One region of the Acinetobacter sp. TW_SC_4 genome, then DNA from elsewhere that is predicted to be linked to it. Evidence: predicted binding sites of a transcription regulator. Region 1 holds the regulator's gene; the other holds the start of a gene.
The links. Region 1 encodes PhoB, which activates phosphate uptake and scavenging genes when phosphate is short. Its sites were predicted from a motif close to TGTCATNAANCTGTCATAA; they were not measured.
Positions count from the first base shown of each region.

Region 1 (8,227 bases):
TGATGTCAAAGGGCGCCTGGCTAAATATGGCCGTCATCCGGATGATCTAAAAGTAATGCCGGGGGTTTCTGTCTTTGTGGCGGCTTTGTTGCATAAACCTAGCCTAGAAAGATTATTCAGTCCTATAATTTCAATATGAATAAACCTGCTCCTAAAATCTATCGTACAACTAACTGGTCTTCCTACAATCGTGCCCTCATTAACCGAGGTAATATTTCCCTTTGGTTTGATCCAAACACTCAGTGGTATGCACAACCACAAGGCAAGCAAGGTCGAAATCAAACTTACTCTGATACCGCTACTCAATGCTGTTTAATGATCAAATCTCTATTCAAACTCTCTTTACGCATGGTCACAGGTTTTGTTCAAAGTTTGATTAAACTGTGTAAATGAGCTGCTCCGAATATCAGCGATATTCGTACAGCACGCTTTGTCGAAGACAAAAACATATTGATATTGCGATTAGCTATCAAAAAAGTAGCGATGGGCTACATCTACTCGTAGACTCAACTGGTTTGAAGTTTCTAGGTGAAGGTGAATGGAAACGTAAGAAACATGGACCTGAATATCGTCGCCAATGGCGTAAGCTTCATATTGGTATTGATGCCGACACCTTGCAAATACGAGCAGTTCAGCTTACAACCAATAATGTCAGTGATTCACAGGTGCTTGGTGATTTACTTGATCAAACTCCACAAGATGAGCGGATTGACTCTGTTTATACTGAAGGCTCTTATGACACCAAGCAATGCCGTCAGGTCATTGCAGATCGGCAAGCGCATGCGGTCATTCCACCAAGAAAAAATGCAAAACCATGGAAAGATCAGAAATTGAGATCTTTAGAGCGGAATGAATTATTAAAAACAGTGAAACGTTTAGGAAGAACTATTTGGAAAAAATGGTCTGGTTATCTTCGTCGAAGTTTGGTCGAAACCAAGATGCATTGCATCAAATGATTAGGCGATAAATTAACAGCAAGGAGTTTTCCTAGTCAGGTCAATGAGATTCATGCACGCATAGCAGTATTAAACAGATTTACAGAATTAGGTCGTCCTCATACCCAAGTTGTCACTTGAGTTCTGTTCAGATAAGCAGGTGCTGTCTTTTAAATCTTTGTGCAACAAAGCCTTTTTGATTTATAAAATACTTTAGCTGCTTAAGTTTTCGGGCATAAAAAAACCCGCTTACGCGGGCTTTGATCAGAGTGTTTTAAGCTGACTTTTTCTTCTGCTTGCCGAGGCGGGTAGCTAAAGCCGTGACTTTCTGATAGCCAGTTGGCATGAGGCGCTGAATTAAATCAATCGTTTTGGCATCATTTCCAATCAGCAGACGGCGTTTGTCTTTTTGTACCGCGTCCAAAATTTGACGGGCTGCTTCTTCCGGTGGGCAACGCAGCAGCTTATTGAAATTCTGTACAGATTTTTCCGGATGCATTCCCAGACTACGAATGCTGTCATTCATTTTCGCTGCAATGGCGATATTGGTGCGGATTCCGCCTGGGTGTACACAGAGTGCGCTTACGCCGCAGTTTTCCATATCCAGTTCCTGACGCAAGGATTCGGTAAAACCACGCACAGCGAATTTAGTGGCATTATAAGCAGACTGGGTTGGCTGGGCAGTTAAACCAAACAGGCTGGAAATATTGATGACATGACCATCACCGGTTTTCTTGATTAAAGGCAGAAACTCTTTGGTGCCATAAACTACACCCCAGAAGTTAATCCCGACGATCCATTCCAGCTCTTCATAGCTAGCACCTTCTACGGTAGAACTAAGAGCTACACCAGCATTGTTAAAGATCATATTCACGCTGCCATGATCTTTCTCGACCTCGGCGGCCCAAGCGTGCATTTCTTCCAGATTAGCCACATTGACTTTTTTGGTTGTGACACGAACATCAGTACCTTTTAGCAGCTCAACGGTTTTAGCCAGGCCTTGTTCATTCACATCACTGAGTGCTAAATGACAGCCCTGCTTTGCTAAAAGCACCGCAAGTTGTTGACCGATACCTGAACCTGCACCAGTAATGGCCGCGACTTTATTATTAAAATTTTTCATTGAATTTCCTTGATTAAAACACTGCCCTTCCATGACAGCCTGTTTTCTGTCGCATAGGAATACAGCACACCGTTTCAATATAGTTTTGACAATCCTTATTGTCAATAATTCCAGCATGTCTCTACGGGCCAATTTTCAGGTTTGAATTTCAGCATAGGTCAAAGCCGGATTTATTGATAAGATACTTAAAATCTCAAGCACATGAGTCTATGGTCTTTATGACGGATGCAGTAAATTCAGGACAAAAACTAGCGAGTAAAAGTAAGGAACGCCAGTTTAAAGGACTTTCTATGGCTGAGCGTCAGCAGGCGCGTCGTGAAAAGCTAATTGAGGCCGGGATTGAAGCTTATGGTCGTCATGGTTTCTTTTCAGTCACAGTGAAGGATATCTGTAACGAAGCCAAACTGACTGAACGTTATTTTTATGAATCCTTTAAGAAAAGCGAACATCTGTTCCAGACCATTTTCCTCAAGCTAATTGACCAGTTACAGCAGAATGTCATGCAGGCCATGATGCAAGCCTCTTCTGATCCAAAGAAAATGATCGAAGCCGGTCTGACTGCCTTGCTAACGACCTTACGTGACAATCCGGGTATGGCACGAATTATTTATATCGATGCCATGCTCGTTCAGGAACTGCATAATCAGGCTACGATTCATGAAACCATGGGACGTTTCGACCGTATGATTCAGACCTTTGTCATGCTGATGATGCCAAACCTGAATCGTTCTGAACGAGAGATTTCCCTGGTCTCGACCGGACTTAATGGTTATGTCACCCAGATTGCGATTCGCTGGGTCATGAGCGGCTTTAAACAGTCACTGGAAGAAATTCTGTCTTCCTGTAGTCTGGTGTTCTTTGCTTTATTAGACACTTTGGGTACAGAAAAACCAGCGGATCCGGTTAAATAATTTTTAAATCAAGATAAGTTCCAGATAAATTTACTTGTAAGTGATCTACAATATTTTGAATTAAGACCCTCTTATAAAATAACAGCTTAAATTGTGACAAATCTTTGCAAAAAGTTCCAGAACTACCTATTCTGCAATGATACTGTCATAATTAATCTTTGTAATAAGCCTGTCATAAATATAAAACGGTCCACCGTTTGCATGAAATAGGGTATTGCGCTGTGAAAGATGACTACATTCTAATTGTTGATGATGAACTGCCGATTCGTGAAATGATCCACACTTCTCTGGATATGGCAGGCTTTCAATGTTTACAGGCAGAAGATGCCAAGCAGGCTCATCAAATGATTGTGGACCAGCGTCCAGCATTGATTTTGCTGGACTGGATGATGCCGGGTGGCGTCAATGGTGTCGATCTATGTCGTCGTTTGAAACGTGATGAAAACCTGTCCGAAATTCCTGTCATCATGCTGACTGCGCGTGGTGAAGAAGATCATAAAGTTCAGGGACTGGACGCCGGTGCCGATGACTATATGACCAAGCCGTTTTCGACCCGTGAGCTGGTTTCACGTATTAAAGCTGTTTTACGTCGCTCCAATGCCCTCAGTGGTGAAAAATCCATTGATGCTAATGGATTGGTATTAGATCCAGTCAGTAAGCGTGTGAATTTTGGCAATACTATACTGGACATGGGACCCACTGAATATCGTCTCTTGGCATTTTTCATGACCCATCCGGAACGTGCTTATACCCGTGCGCAGTTGCTGGATCAGGTTTGGGGTGGCAACGTCTATATTGAAGACCGGACCATTGATGTGCATATCCGTCGCCTGCGCAAGGTACTCGAACCTTATGGCGCTGACCGCTATGTACAAACTGTGCGTGGCACCGGTTACCGTTTCTCGACCCGTGTCGATGTTGCACTCGGTTAATTGTTTTTAGGTAAATCTCGTTTTATGTATGAGCCCTATCCTGTTCCCGAACTGTCACACGAGCACAAAAGATTTCGTTACAGCAGCTTATGGGATTTTGCCAAGCAAGATTTACGTCTCCTTCTTCTCTTCCTGGTAATTGCCAGTTGTATTGGCCTAGGCATCGGTTATTTCTGGATCTGTATCGTTCTGGCCTTTGTTGCCTTCTTTGGTACACAGTTGCGTTCACTCTACCTGGTCAATGAATGGATCTCGAACCGTCCCTATGATGTACCGCCAAATATCAACGGAATCTGGGGCGCTTTACTGTTCAATGTTTATCGGGCCCAGCGTCAGGAACGCGTTGTTCAGGCTGAAATGGTCGAGCTGATTGACCGTGCACAATCCTCGCTAGTCGCCCTTCAAGAAGCTGTAGTGCTGATTGATGAAAACCAGCAGATTGAATGGTGGAATCCAGCGGCAGGACGTTTACTAGGGATTGGTCAGGAAGATCGCGGCCGTAATATCCTGAGTTTGTTACGTCAGCCAAATTTCATTGATTACTATCATCATATTGATGATGCACCTGATGGTCTTAAAATGAAGTCTTCGATATTCGAAGATCATTATGTGCAAATCAAAATGACCCGTTTTGGCGGTGAAAGCCGCTTACTGGTCGCTTATGATGTGACCCGGATGCATAATCTGGAACAGATGCGTAAGGACTTCGTCGATAATATTTCGCACGAACTGCGTACACCTTTAACTGTGCTCAGCGGCTATATCGAAACCTTTACCGATCAGGAAGATATTAGCCCGCGCTGGAAACGCGCCTTTGACCAGATGCAGTCTCAGACCCGTCGCATGAATGCACTGGTGAATGACCTGTTACTGCTATCCCGTCTGGAAAATGACAAGAATATTGCCAAGAACCAGATTATTGACATGCCGAATCTGATGAACCAGCTGTTTGATGATGCGCAAGCCTATAACGTGGATTATGGCCATACCCTAAATCTGGACATTGACAGTCACTGTGACCTAATCGGCTCAGATATGGAAATTGCCAGTGCCTTCAGTAACCTGATTACCAATGCCATCAAGTACACGCCTAAAGGTGGAACCGTGACCATGGGCTGGCATGATGATGGTGAATCGGCTTATTTTGTCGTAGAAGATACCGGGATTGGGATTGATCCTAAACACTTGCCACGTTTGACCGAACGTTTCTACCGGGTAGATTCTGACCGTAGCCGCCGTACTGGTGGCACAGGCCTGGGTCTGGCAATTGTGAAGCATGTACTGATGCAACATCAGGCCCAGCTCGAAATTGACTCCCGTGAAAATCAGGGATCCACCTTTAAAGTGATTTTCCCTAAAGAACGTCTCAGTTTCCCAGACTGATTCAAAAATAAAAAAAAGGTGCAAGTCGCACCTTTTCTTTTTTAGCGAAGGTTTTAAGACTTTAATGCCTGCTCTTTGGATAAGGCCCGGAAATAAGCTGCTCGATGCGAGATCCGTTCCAGATAGGCTTGAATCGCCGGATAACTTTTACCAGTACGGCTTTGCATGGCTTCGAGTGGGAAGCTCATCTGAATATCCGCAAAACTGAAACGCCCGGCAAAATATTCATGCTGGCTTAAATGATCTTCCAGAAACTGGATATGGTCTTTTAGACGGCTTTGTACAAACTGCTTTTTCACTCCTTCACAAATTGTTTTAGCAACCGGACGAACTAAAAATGGCACTTGCTCAGGAACTTTGGTCATCACCAGTTGCATGACCAGCAAAGGCATCAAAGACCCTTCTGCATAATGCATCCAATAACGGTATTGCGCCTTGTTCTCGGCACTGATCGGCTGAAACTGATGGGTCGAATCATAGGTTTCTTGGAGATACTCCAGAATGGCGGCAGACTCAGCCAGTACCAGATTCTGATCTTCCAGAATCGGGGCTTTACCCAGAGGATGAACCTGTTTCAAAGAAGGCGGAGCAGAATAGTTTGGCAGGCGTTTGTAATACTTGATCTCATAATCAAGTTCCAGCTCTTCCAAGGCCCACATGATTCGAAATGATCTTGATTGTTCGAGATGATGTAAAACACGCATATTAGACTCATGATTTTATTGTTATTACTGCGTGAGCATAGCAAAAAGTCCAGATCTGATTAAAGAGTTTATTAGTCTACTTACATTTTCCCTACCGGATATAGCGTACCCTCTTTAGCTTAAATCAGGCTAGTGGGAATCTCCAGACTGCGTAACAGGGTTTTGGTCACCGGGGTTTTGGCACAAATCTCCAGAATTTTCTGCTGCAAAGCCGAATCATGAACAGTATCAAAACTTAAGCGTCGTTCAATCCATTCCTGCCCTTCTTTATTAGCAAAAAATTCTGCTTCAACCTGAAAGTCGCCCAGTTCAATATTCTTATGCTTGGCATACATGCGCAAAGTAATCATGGTGCAAGAGATCAGACTGCCTAAAAGCAGATCATAAGGTGCAGGACCTGCATCCTGCCCGCCGAAGGATTCAGGTTTATCGGTCAGGTAATGATGCTGGCCATGACTGATTTCTCCCTGCCACGGTATGGTTAAGCTCTGTATTTTGGCAATTGCGATTCGGGCCATACTGATCCTTTGTTCTTATAATTATGAAAACTATTTAGAAGCTCGCATATGTTCCGGAAATGCCGGTGCTTCCATACGTGGGCCATCATAGCTTGGAATGGTGCCAAAACGCGGGTGTTCCATCATCCACTGTTCACGGGCCAGCTTCAGTTCTTCCACATCACGACCCACCAGATTCCACCACAATAAAATAGGGCTTTCAAATGGCTCTCCACCAATCAGCAAGATTCGCCCACCCGCATGAATTTCAACATCCACATGCTGTAATCCGGGTTCAAGAATCACCATATTATCTTCAGTCAGTTCATGCCCATTAATACTTGCCAGCCCCTCAAGGGCCATAAAACCATATTCAAATCTTGGATCTAAACTCAGACGGGCACGGGTACTTTCAGCAGCGAATAGATCCACCCCCAAAAGTTCGGTATGAACCTTAACTGGTGATAGTGTATCCAGAAATTCCCCGACCAGGACCGTACATTGAATGCCCTGTTCTTCGATCACAGGTAATTCCGGATAATGATCAAACGCCGGAGCCATATTGATCTTGTCATCAGGCAGGGCGATCCAGAGCTGTGCTGCATGCATTTTGGTTTCAGTTTCCGGTGAAACCTCTGTATGCGAAATGCCATAGCCTGAAGTCATCAGATTAACCTGTTTCGGCCGGATCAATTGCCGGTTACCCAGACTGTCACTATGCATCATGGTGCCTTCAATCATCCAGGTAAATGTTTGCAGGCCAATATGCGGATGCGGTCCGATATCCAGACCATCTCCCTGAGGAAATTGAGTGGGACCGGCATGATCCAGAAAACACCAGGCGCCAATCATGCGTTTATGCCGACTCGGCAAGGCGCGTTTAATGACGGTTCCCTGCCCGATTTCCGCACGCCGTAAAGGAACTTCCTGTATGAACTGATTGATATACTTTTCACAATCATCTGAATTTGACAGTTCAATATCATTATTATTCGACATGGTTGAGCTGACCTCGGCAAGTTCATTCTGCTGTATCAAGACATCTTTCCCTGATCATCACAAGATGTCTACCTCATAGAACAATGTACCGCGTCTACCCGCAAAATTTATCTTTAGAAATATTTCGATACGTATAAAATGTGCTACTCATCAGAACAGTTCAAATACTTAAAGGCTTCAGTCTTCCAAAGACTGTAATCAAGTTCTTGGTGATGAATTATATAATCATTCAAGTAATCAGCATTATCTCGTTTAAATCAACTTATTCATCCTGCTCATGTTTCACGTGAAACGCTTATTTTTATTTATATAAACTTTTAAAATCAGCAATCTATAAAAATGTGATCCGTCTAGCTTTATGTTCACAAAAACAAAAATTTTGTTACGTTTTCTTTTTAAAAATTGTGCTACCCCCTAATTCTAGGGAGATTGTTTTTTATTCATTTGGTTCATAATAGGGCCCAATAAAAATAAGATTGGATCAGGACATGTCATCCTCGAATGAAAATATATATTCAACGGCGAATATGTCTTTTCAAAACTCGACCACGGATAGATCATTAAAGTTGGCCGAATGTGATCTGCAAAATCGCCAGTTAATTGAAGATGCGCTTGTACATCGCGCTGCACATATTCCTGCGCAATTCCAGCAGTACTTTTATAACTATCTTTATTTGCATCGTCATCAAAATCTTCGCCAGATTAATTACATGGCGCAGATCGCCTTTTTGCTGTATTTCTTT
Region 1 covers NZ_CM142174.1:185,297-193,523, reverse strand. Annotated here, with positions in the region: gene ACWM1W_RS00870 (LLM class flavin-dependent oxidoreductase) at 1-139, shown strand, start outside; partial or broken gene ACWM1W_RS00865 (IS5 family transposase) at 136-1,076, shown strand; gene ACWM1W_RS00860 (SDR family NAD(P)-dependent oxidoreductase) at 1,210-2,058, opposite strand; gene ACWM1W_RS00855 (TetR/AcrR family transcriptional regulator) at 2,277-2,969, shown strand; gene phoB (phosphate regulon transcriptional regulator PhoB) at 3,191-3,901, shown strand; gene phoR (phosphate regulon sensor histidine kinase PhoR) at 3,926-5,284, shown strand; gene ACWM1W_RS00840 (glutathione S-transferase) at 5,338-5,988, opposite strand; gene ACWM1W_RS00835 (OsmC family protein) at 6,108-6,506, opposite strand; gene ACWM1W_RS00830 (pirin family protein) at 6,537-7,484, opposite strand; gene ACWM1W_RS00825 (GGDEF domain-containing protein) at 7,973-8,227, shown strand, end outside.

Region 2 (8,227 bases), 670 kb from region 1:
GATTAGGAAAGTAATAAGAGGGATCTTAAGTAGTAATTAAAAAAATTGTGTAAATTATTGAGTTGTATTACATTAATTTTCATTGCTTTTTTTGTGATTATGTTATGGATTTTGTTGAAAAGAAATTTAAAATTTTTAAAAACTTTGCCATGCTATTGAGATTCTATCAACAAAATTATGGCGAATATAAGAATAGAGAAAAAGATTTCAAGGAAAAGGAAGTTATAGCTAATTATGATGAATCGTTTAATACATTAAAAAATGAAAATTCATTATTCATAGTTGAATTAGAAACTGAACAATCCAAAAAAGAAAAAGAGTATAGAGAGCTACAAGAAGAATTAAGTAATATCAAACTTAATTTATTAAAAACTAAGCATGAGATGATGCTTGAAAAACTCAAAAATATAGCTATTGAGTATGGGCAAGATAGTAGCGAATATTATCATCTGAAACTTGAGGTTCACTCTTTAGGCTTGGACTTAAAGCATTATGAAGAAATCAAATATAATATTAGTAAATTAAAAGGGGAGTTAATAAGATTTGATGATACTCTAAAATTTCATAAAGTGCTTATCTTGTTTGCTTCATTGGTATATACAAGCATTTTATATAATGAAAGATTTATCGTAAAAGAAGAATTTATTAGAATTAATTCTGAGTTTAATTTTGAAGATAGTGCTGCAATCTTAAATCTAATGTTTCTTTTGGAAGCATTCTATTATGATGGAATGAATAAAGAATTAAACTACCAATATATTGAGAAATTTATTTCTAGAATTTTAACTTTAGATTATTTTTTAACTATTTTAGTTATTTCAAGTGATTCCTTAAAATTCCCTTATAATCGATTTATTGATTATAATTTGGGTCAAATTATAAGGGTTAGAACTGATAAGAGAAAAGAAAGAGATGAGTTAAGATGTAGTTATAATGAATTTCTAAGTTTAATAGTTTTTCAACAGTTAATTTTGTATATATTAAATAACTTAAATGTTAAATTTGATGGGTTACATGAAAGAAAAGTAGCACATTATACTAGACTGGATGTAGGATTTAGATTAGTCACTAAATCTTCCCAAATGCGACTTAATTCAACAGATTTTATGAATGATCCAAGTGAAGGTAGAATTCTTTCTCAATTTTTTAATTTAAAAAGAATTGAATCTGAAAATCCTCATAGTCATGTTTTTCTTTCTTGCTTCACTTTTAATCATAATTCTTTAAATCAATTTAGATTATATGGTAATACTTCAGATGTAGAATGTTCTGGAATGAGTATAGTATATAGTTCAGATTTTTTTGAAGATGCATTTTCTAATTTATTAGATTTTGATATTCATAAAATTGGTTACTCAAAACTCCCATTATTTAGATGTATATATCTAGATTCTTTCTCTGGATTTTTTGAGGTGGCGAAAAGAAACAAATTTACTTTTTATCAAGAGTACAAGAATAAGAAATTAGCTACCAAAATGTGGAACTCTTATTCGGAGAAAATTAATAAAATTGAATCTAGTATTGATTTTTCATTTGATCGAATGAGAGATATTTTAAATTTTTTAGAAAAAACTGAAAATTTAAAAATCATAATGATGATTAATAATATATTGAAACCATTAAACTTTCTGATTAAACATTTTTCATTTTAAGAAGAGCAAGAGTGCAGGATGATGAAAATTGAAGAAATATCAGATGATAGTGTGATATATGATAGTTTAAATAATAAAAGTTATATTGAATATCAAGTAGATTGTAATGAAAAGATAAAAAATATTTATTTAGGTGAAAAAGCTAAAAATAATCATACTTATTTAATTAAAGAGATAATAAAATCAGGGTGTCAGTTGCCAACAATAAGAGTTTCAGATAATCCATTTAGATCCTTTAAAGATAATGTTATATATGGAAAATAATTAAAAATCCCCTCACTTGAGGGGAATTTTTTAATCTAAACTAGAGAATCCTTAAACCACAGAATCATCCAAATTCGGCGCTAACCAGCGTTTCGCTTCATCCAAGGTCCAACCTTTACGCTTCGCATAATCTTCTAGCTGATCGCCAGAGATTTTACCCACGTTAAAGTATTCAGTTTCAGGGTTTGCATAATAGAAACCGCTCACTGATGAAGGTGGCCACATCGCAAAGCTAGAAGTCAGGTAAGTACCAATCTTCTCAGTAGTACCTAACCAGTCGAACAATGGTGCTTTTTCAGAATGTTCAGGACAAGCAGGGTAGCCCGGTGCAGGACGGATGCCGACATACTTCTCTTTGATCAATTCATCATTGTCCAGAGTTTCGTCAGCCTGATAGCCCCAGAACTCTTTACGGATCCGCTGGTGCAGATGCTCAGCAAAAGCTTCGGCAAAACGGTCACCTAAGGCTTGAACCATAATCGCATTATAGTCATCACCTTTGGCTTTATATTCCTGAGACAGCTCTTCCGCACCGAAGATCGAAACGGTAAAGCCGCCAAGGTAATCCTGAGCTACATCTTTCGGTGCAATAAAGTCAGCCAAAGAGTAATTCGCTTTACCAGTGACTTTGTCAGACTGCTGACGTAAGTGCTCGAAGGTATGCGTTACATTGCCAGCTTCATCAGTCACAGCAACCGTATCTGAACCGGTACGATTTGCAGGGTAGATACTGAACGTTGCACGCGCATCGAAACGTTTATTGTCGATAATATCTTTCAACATTGCTTGTGCTTGTGCATACAGATCACGTGCTGCTTCACCAACGACTTCATCTTCAAGGATTTTCGGGAATTTGCCTGCAAGACTCCATGAGATAAAGAACGGCGTCCAGTCAAAGTATTCCACCAAGGTTTCTAAAGGATAGTTGGTGAACGTCTGTGAACCAATGAAGTTTGGTTTAAATGGTGCATTCTTGTCGAAGTCAATTTTAAAACCATTTTCAACCGATTCAGCATAAGACAGCTTCGCAGCTTTCGGCTGTTTGTTGGCAAGACGGGTACGGATTTTTTCATAATCCGCTGCATAGTCTGCTGCCAGTTTTGGCTTCATTTCCGCAGATAGCAGTTGAGTTGCCACACCTACAGCACGAGATGCATCAGCTGTGTAGTACACGCCATCATTCTGGTATTGAGGGGCAATTTTCACAGCAGTATGTGCTTTAGAAGTCGTCGCGCCACCAATCATCAATGGAATGTTAAAGCCTTTACGCTGCATTTCTTTGGCAACAAACACCATCTCGTCTAGTGAAGGGGTGATCAGGCCAGACAAACCAATGATGTCAACTTTTTCATCAATCGCAGTTTGTAGAATTTTTTCACATGGCACCATGACACCAAGATCGACCACGTCATAACCGTTACAGCCCAGTACCACGCCAACGATATTCTTACCGATGTCATGTACGTCGCCTTTTACGGTCGCCACCAGGATTTTACCTTTGGCTTCGCCTTGAGTTTTTTCTGCTTCGATGTACGGGTTCAACCAAGCCACGGCCTGTTTCATCACACGTGCAGATTTCACCACCTGTGGCAGGAACATTTTACCGGCACCGAACAGGTCACCGACCACGTTCATACCGGCCATTAATGGGCCTTCGATCACATCGAGGGGACGAACGGCTTTCAGACGAGCTTCTTCAGTATCCTGGTCAATATAAGTGGTAATACCTTTGACCAGTGCATATTCAAGACGTTTTTCAACCGGTTCATTACGCCATTCAAGACTTTCTTCAGCTTTTTGTGCACCACCTTGACCACGATATTTTTCAGCAATTTCCAGCAATTTTTCAGTTGCTTCGTTACCGCTTTCACCCTGGTTACGGTTCAGGATGACATCTTCAACGGCTGCTTTCAGTTCTTTGTCGATGTCATCATAAATCGCCAGCTGACCAGCATTCACGATACCCATGGTTAAGCCTTGCTGGATACCGTAGTACAGGAATACCGCATGGATCGCTTCACGTACCGGCTCATTCCCACGGAAGGAGAAGGATACGTTTGAGATACCACCAGAGATCATCGCATTTGGCAGGTTCTGTTTGATCCAGCCAGTCGCTTCGATGAAATCAACTGCGTAGTTGTTATGTTCTTCAATACCGGTTGCTACCGCAAACACGTTCGGGTCAAAGATGATATCTTCAGACGGGAAGCCAACCTCATTCACCAGCACGTCATAAGAACGCTTACAGATTTCTTTTTTGCGTTCCGCAGTATCAGCCTGACCATTTTCATCAAATGCCATCACGATCACCGCAGCACCGTACTGACGGCAGAGGCGGGCACGTTCTACAAACTCGTCATAACCTTCTTTCAGGGAAATCGAGTTAACAACTGCTTTACCTTGGACGCATTTCAGACCAGCTTCAATGATTTCCCATTTAGATGAGTCAATCATGATTGGCACACGAGAGATATCAGGTTCAGATGCGACCAGATTCAGGAAGTGCACCATCGCACCTTCTGAATCCAACATGCCTTCATCCATGTTGATGTCGATGATCTGTGCACCGGCTTCAACCTGTTGACGCGCAACATCTAAAGCTTCGGCAAAGTTCTCTTCTTTGATCAGACGCAGGAATTTTTTCGAACCAGTGACGTTGGTACGTTCACCGACGTTAACGAACAATGAATCTTTAGTGATGTTAAATGGTTCCAAACCACTTAAACGGCATGCAGGCTCAATTTCTGGCACTTTACGCGGCGCAATACCTTCAACGGCTTGAGCAATCGCACGGATGTGATCTGGTGTCGTACCACAACAACCACCAGTGATGTTGATCAGACCACTTTCCGCAAATTCTTTAATGAAAGCTGCAGTTTCTTCTGGAGTTTCATCATAACCACCGAAAGCATTTGGTAAGCCGGCATTCGGATGTGCTGAAACAAAGGTATCAGCAACGTCAGATACAGTTTTTACGTGTGGACGCATGGCATCTGCACCTAGAGCACAGTTAAAACCAATCGAAATTGGTTCTGCATGACGCATCGAGTTCCAGAACGCTTCTGCAGTTTGACCAGTCAGGGTACGACCAGACGCATCGGTAATCGTACCGGAAATCATGATTGGCAATTCAGTGCCAAGTTCTTTAAACACTTCCTGCACTGCAAAGATCGCAGCTTTGGCATTTAAAGTATCGAACACAGTTTCGATCAGGATGATATCGACACCACCCTCAATCAAGGCCTTGGTTGATTCGATGTAATTCACTTTCAATTCGTCAAAAGTGATATTACGGAAGGCAGGGTCATTTACATTTGGAGAAATAGAAGTGGTTCGTGATGTCGGTCCAATCACACCTGCAACAAAACGTGGTTTTTCCGGCGTTGAATATTTTGCACAAGCTTCTTTAGCCAGACGCGCCGCTTCACGGTTGATCTCAGGAACCAGATCTTCCATGTGATAGTCAGACATTGAAACACGGGTACCATTAAAGGTATTGGTTTCAATAATATCGGCACCAGCTTCAAGATATGCTTCATGAATGCCTTGAATAATCTGAGGCTGAGTCAGCACAAGTAAGTCGTTATTGCCTTTAAGGTCGTATGCCCAATCAGCAAAACGCTCACCACGATAATCGGCTTCTTCCAATTTATGGCGTTGGATCATGGTACCCATCGCACCATCGATAATTAAAATTCTCTTGGCAAGAAGTTCTTTTAGGGTGGCAAGTGTGGACATTCAAACTTTCTCAGTAAGCATCAAAAACGGCAATAATCTTAACAGATTAGTGCGCAGTTTTCTGTAACGCTTATACAGAATGCTGGATATGCTTGATATGAAAATTTGATAAAGAAACTCAAGCCGGTATAGAAAGTTGAAAACAGATGGAAATCTGGAAATTAAAGTTCTTGATAAAAGCGTGCGACTGGAAAATAAAATGTAAGCAGCTTTCATCAGAGTGTCATATAACAAAGCTAATCTTTAATCAAATATGACAGGCTCGGAAATATGACAGCCGGGTAGGAATGATCAGATATATTGCAAAACATGAATAAAGCTGGGCGATTCAAGCGTTTTATTTTTAATAAATAATTGATTATATTTGTATATTTTTAAAATTTAGAGCATGTGGTTACAGGATAAACGGCAACGAGAAAGTCTAAAAAACTGGTTTATATGACAGCACTTTGTCATATAATTGTCACAATTTAATTGAACAATATGGGGATTCTTGAATCCTCTATTCCTGCTTGCATGAATTCTAATCAAACTCCCTTAGGTTCAGCACAACAGTCGCCTTCTGATAAGCCGGCCAATGTTCATGTGCCAACACCGAAATTTTTTATGCCGGTGTTTCTGACTCTAATTATCTCCACGCTGATCTATATCGGCTTCCAATTGACCTCAGATTTAGCTCATATTCCACCGATCGGTCTGTATTCAATGATTCTTTTAGGCACGGCGTTATTCATTGCGCTGGGCTTTGAATTCGTCAACGGTTTCCACGACACGGCCAATGCGGTTGCCACCGTGATTTATACCAATGCATTATCTGCACCGGTTGCAGTCATGTGGGCAGGTTTCTGTAATTTCCTTGGGGTAATGGTGGCCAGTGGTGCTGTTGCATACGGAATCATTGCATTATTGCCTGTCGAACTGATCATGAATGTCGGCACAGGTGCCGGTTTTGCCATGGTCTTTGCCATGCTGATCGCTGCGATTCTCTGGAATCTGGGCACCTGGTTTCTTGGCATTCCTGCTTCCAGTTCACATACCCTGATCGGTTCGATTCTGGGTGTAGGCATCATGAACTACCTGCTAAATTCAGGTGGTGGTGCTTCCGGTGTGGATATGGAGCAGGTGCTGAAAGTCGGTAAAGCATTGCTGTTCTCACCTTTGATCGGTTTTGCTTTTGCTGGAGTGCTATTTCTGCTGGTGAAAAAGATCTTCAGAAAGCAGCTTGAACTGTTCAAGCCACCTGAAGGGAACAAGCCACCGCCACCGCTGATTCGTGCCATTCTGATCTTTACCTGTACAGGTGTAAGCTTCGCGCACGGTTCAAACGATGGTCAAAAAGGTATGGGTCTGATCATGCTGATCCTGATCGGCTGTGTACCTTTGGCATATTCACTGAACAAAAATCTGGATGCAGCTCATATCCAGTCTTTTGGCCAGTTGTCTGCGCAAACGGCTGATGCGATTTATCCGCAGCATGAAGATATTCCGGATGAGAAGGCTCGTGCCATCATTACCACATACATTCAAACTAAAGAATTGAATGCTGAGGTTGTTCCTGCACTGGCAAGCTTGACGGATCACTTGGGTGATAAAGTCGGTAGCTACAGCAATATTAAAGATGTCCCAGAAACGCAAGTTTCAGAATTCCGTAATGATATGTACCTGAGCACCACAGCGTTTAAACGTCTGGATAAAGCAGAAGCTTTACCGGCAATGAGCGAGGCTCAGGAAAAAACCGTCGACGAATACCGTGACAATCTGGATTCATTCCTGCAATACATTCCGACCTGGGTAAAAGTCGCAACAGCCTTGGCACTTGGTCTGGGAACGATGGTCGGCTGGAAACGAATTGTCGTGACGGTTGGTGAACGGATCGGTAAAGAACATATGACTTATGGTCAGGGCATGTCTGCTGAGTTGGTTGCCATGTCTACAATTGCAGCTGCTGATGGCTTTGGTATGCCGGTTTCTACTACTCACGTTCTGAACTCTGCGGTTGCAGGTACCATGGTGGCGAATAAGTCTGGCTTGAACTTCAAAATGGTGAAATCGATTCTGTCTGCTTGGGTATTCACCTTGCCAGCAACGATCTGTTTATCAGGTGGTTTGTACTGGATTCTATTGAAAGTGTTCTAAGAAATTCGATGTAAAAAACGCTGCTTAGGCAGCGTTTTTTTATGGGTGCTAGAAAAGTTTTAGCCTTAAGAAATAGCGATTTTCTTTCTGAAAATAAGAGACTTTTTATTATCTCATGGCTTTTAGAAATATAAGGGATGATGCTCCCTCTCCCTATGGGATGAGTAGCATTGCTGCGCAAGGGGGTGAGGGTAATCAGAAGGGTAAAAGTACTTTCAATAGAGAGATTAATAGCTAATTTCAACTAAATGTAAAAAATGAGTATTTCTTAGCCTTACTTTTGAAAGATGAGAAGTGCACTTCGCAAGGTAACAAAACTCTTTTGTTAGGCTGATGATACTTCCTGAGTATCTTTACAAGCACTGCTTGTGAAAGATACGCAAGACAGCCTAACGGCGACATCCATGTCGCCTGACCAATAAAATTGATTTCATCTT
Region 2 covers NZ_CM142174.1:858,592-866,818, forward strand. Annotated here, with positions in the region: gene ACWM1W_RS04045 (hypothetical protein) at 105-1,652, shown strand; gene ACWM1W_RS04050 (hypothetical protein) at 1,674-1,916, shown strand; gene metH (methionine synthase) at 1,968-5,654, opposite strand; gene ACWM1W_RS04060 (inorganic phosphate transporter) at 6,171-7,790, shown strand.
Region 2: a site for PhoB is predicted at 6,105-6,123, ahead of ACWM1W_RS04060 (inorganic phosphate transporter). Genes of this name have one in related genera too.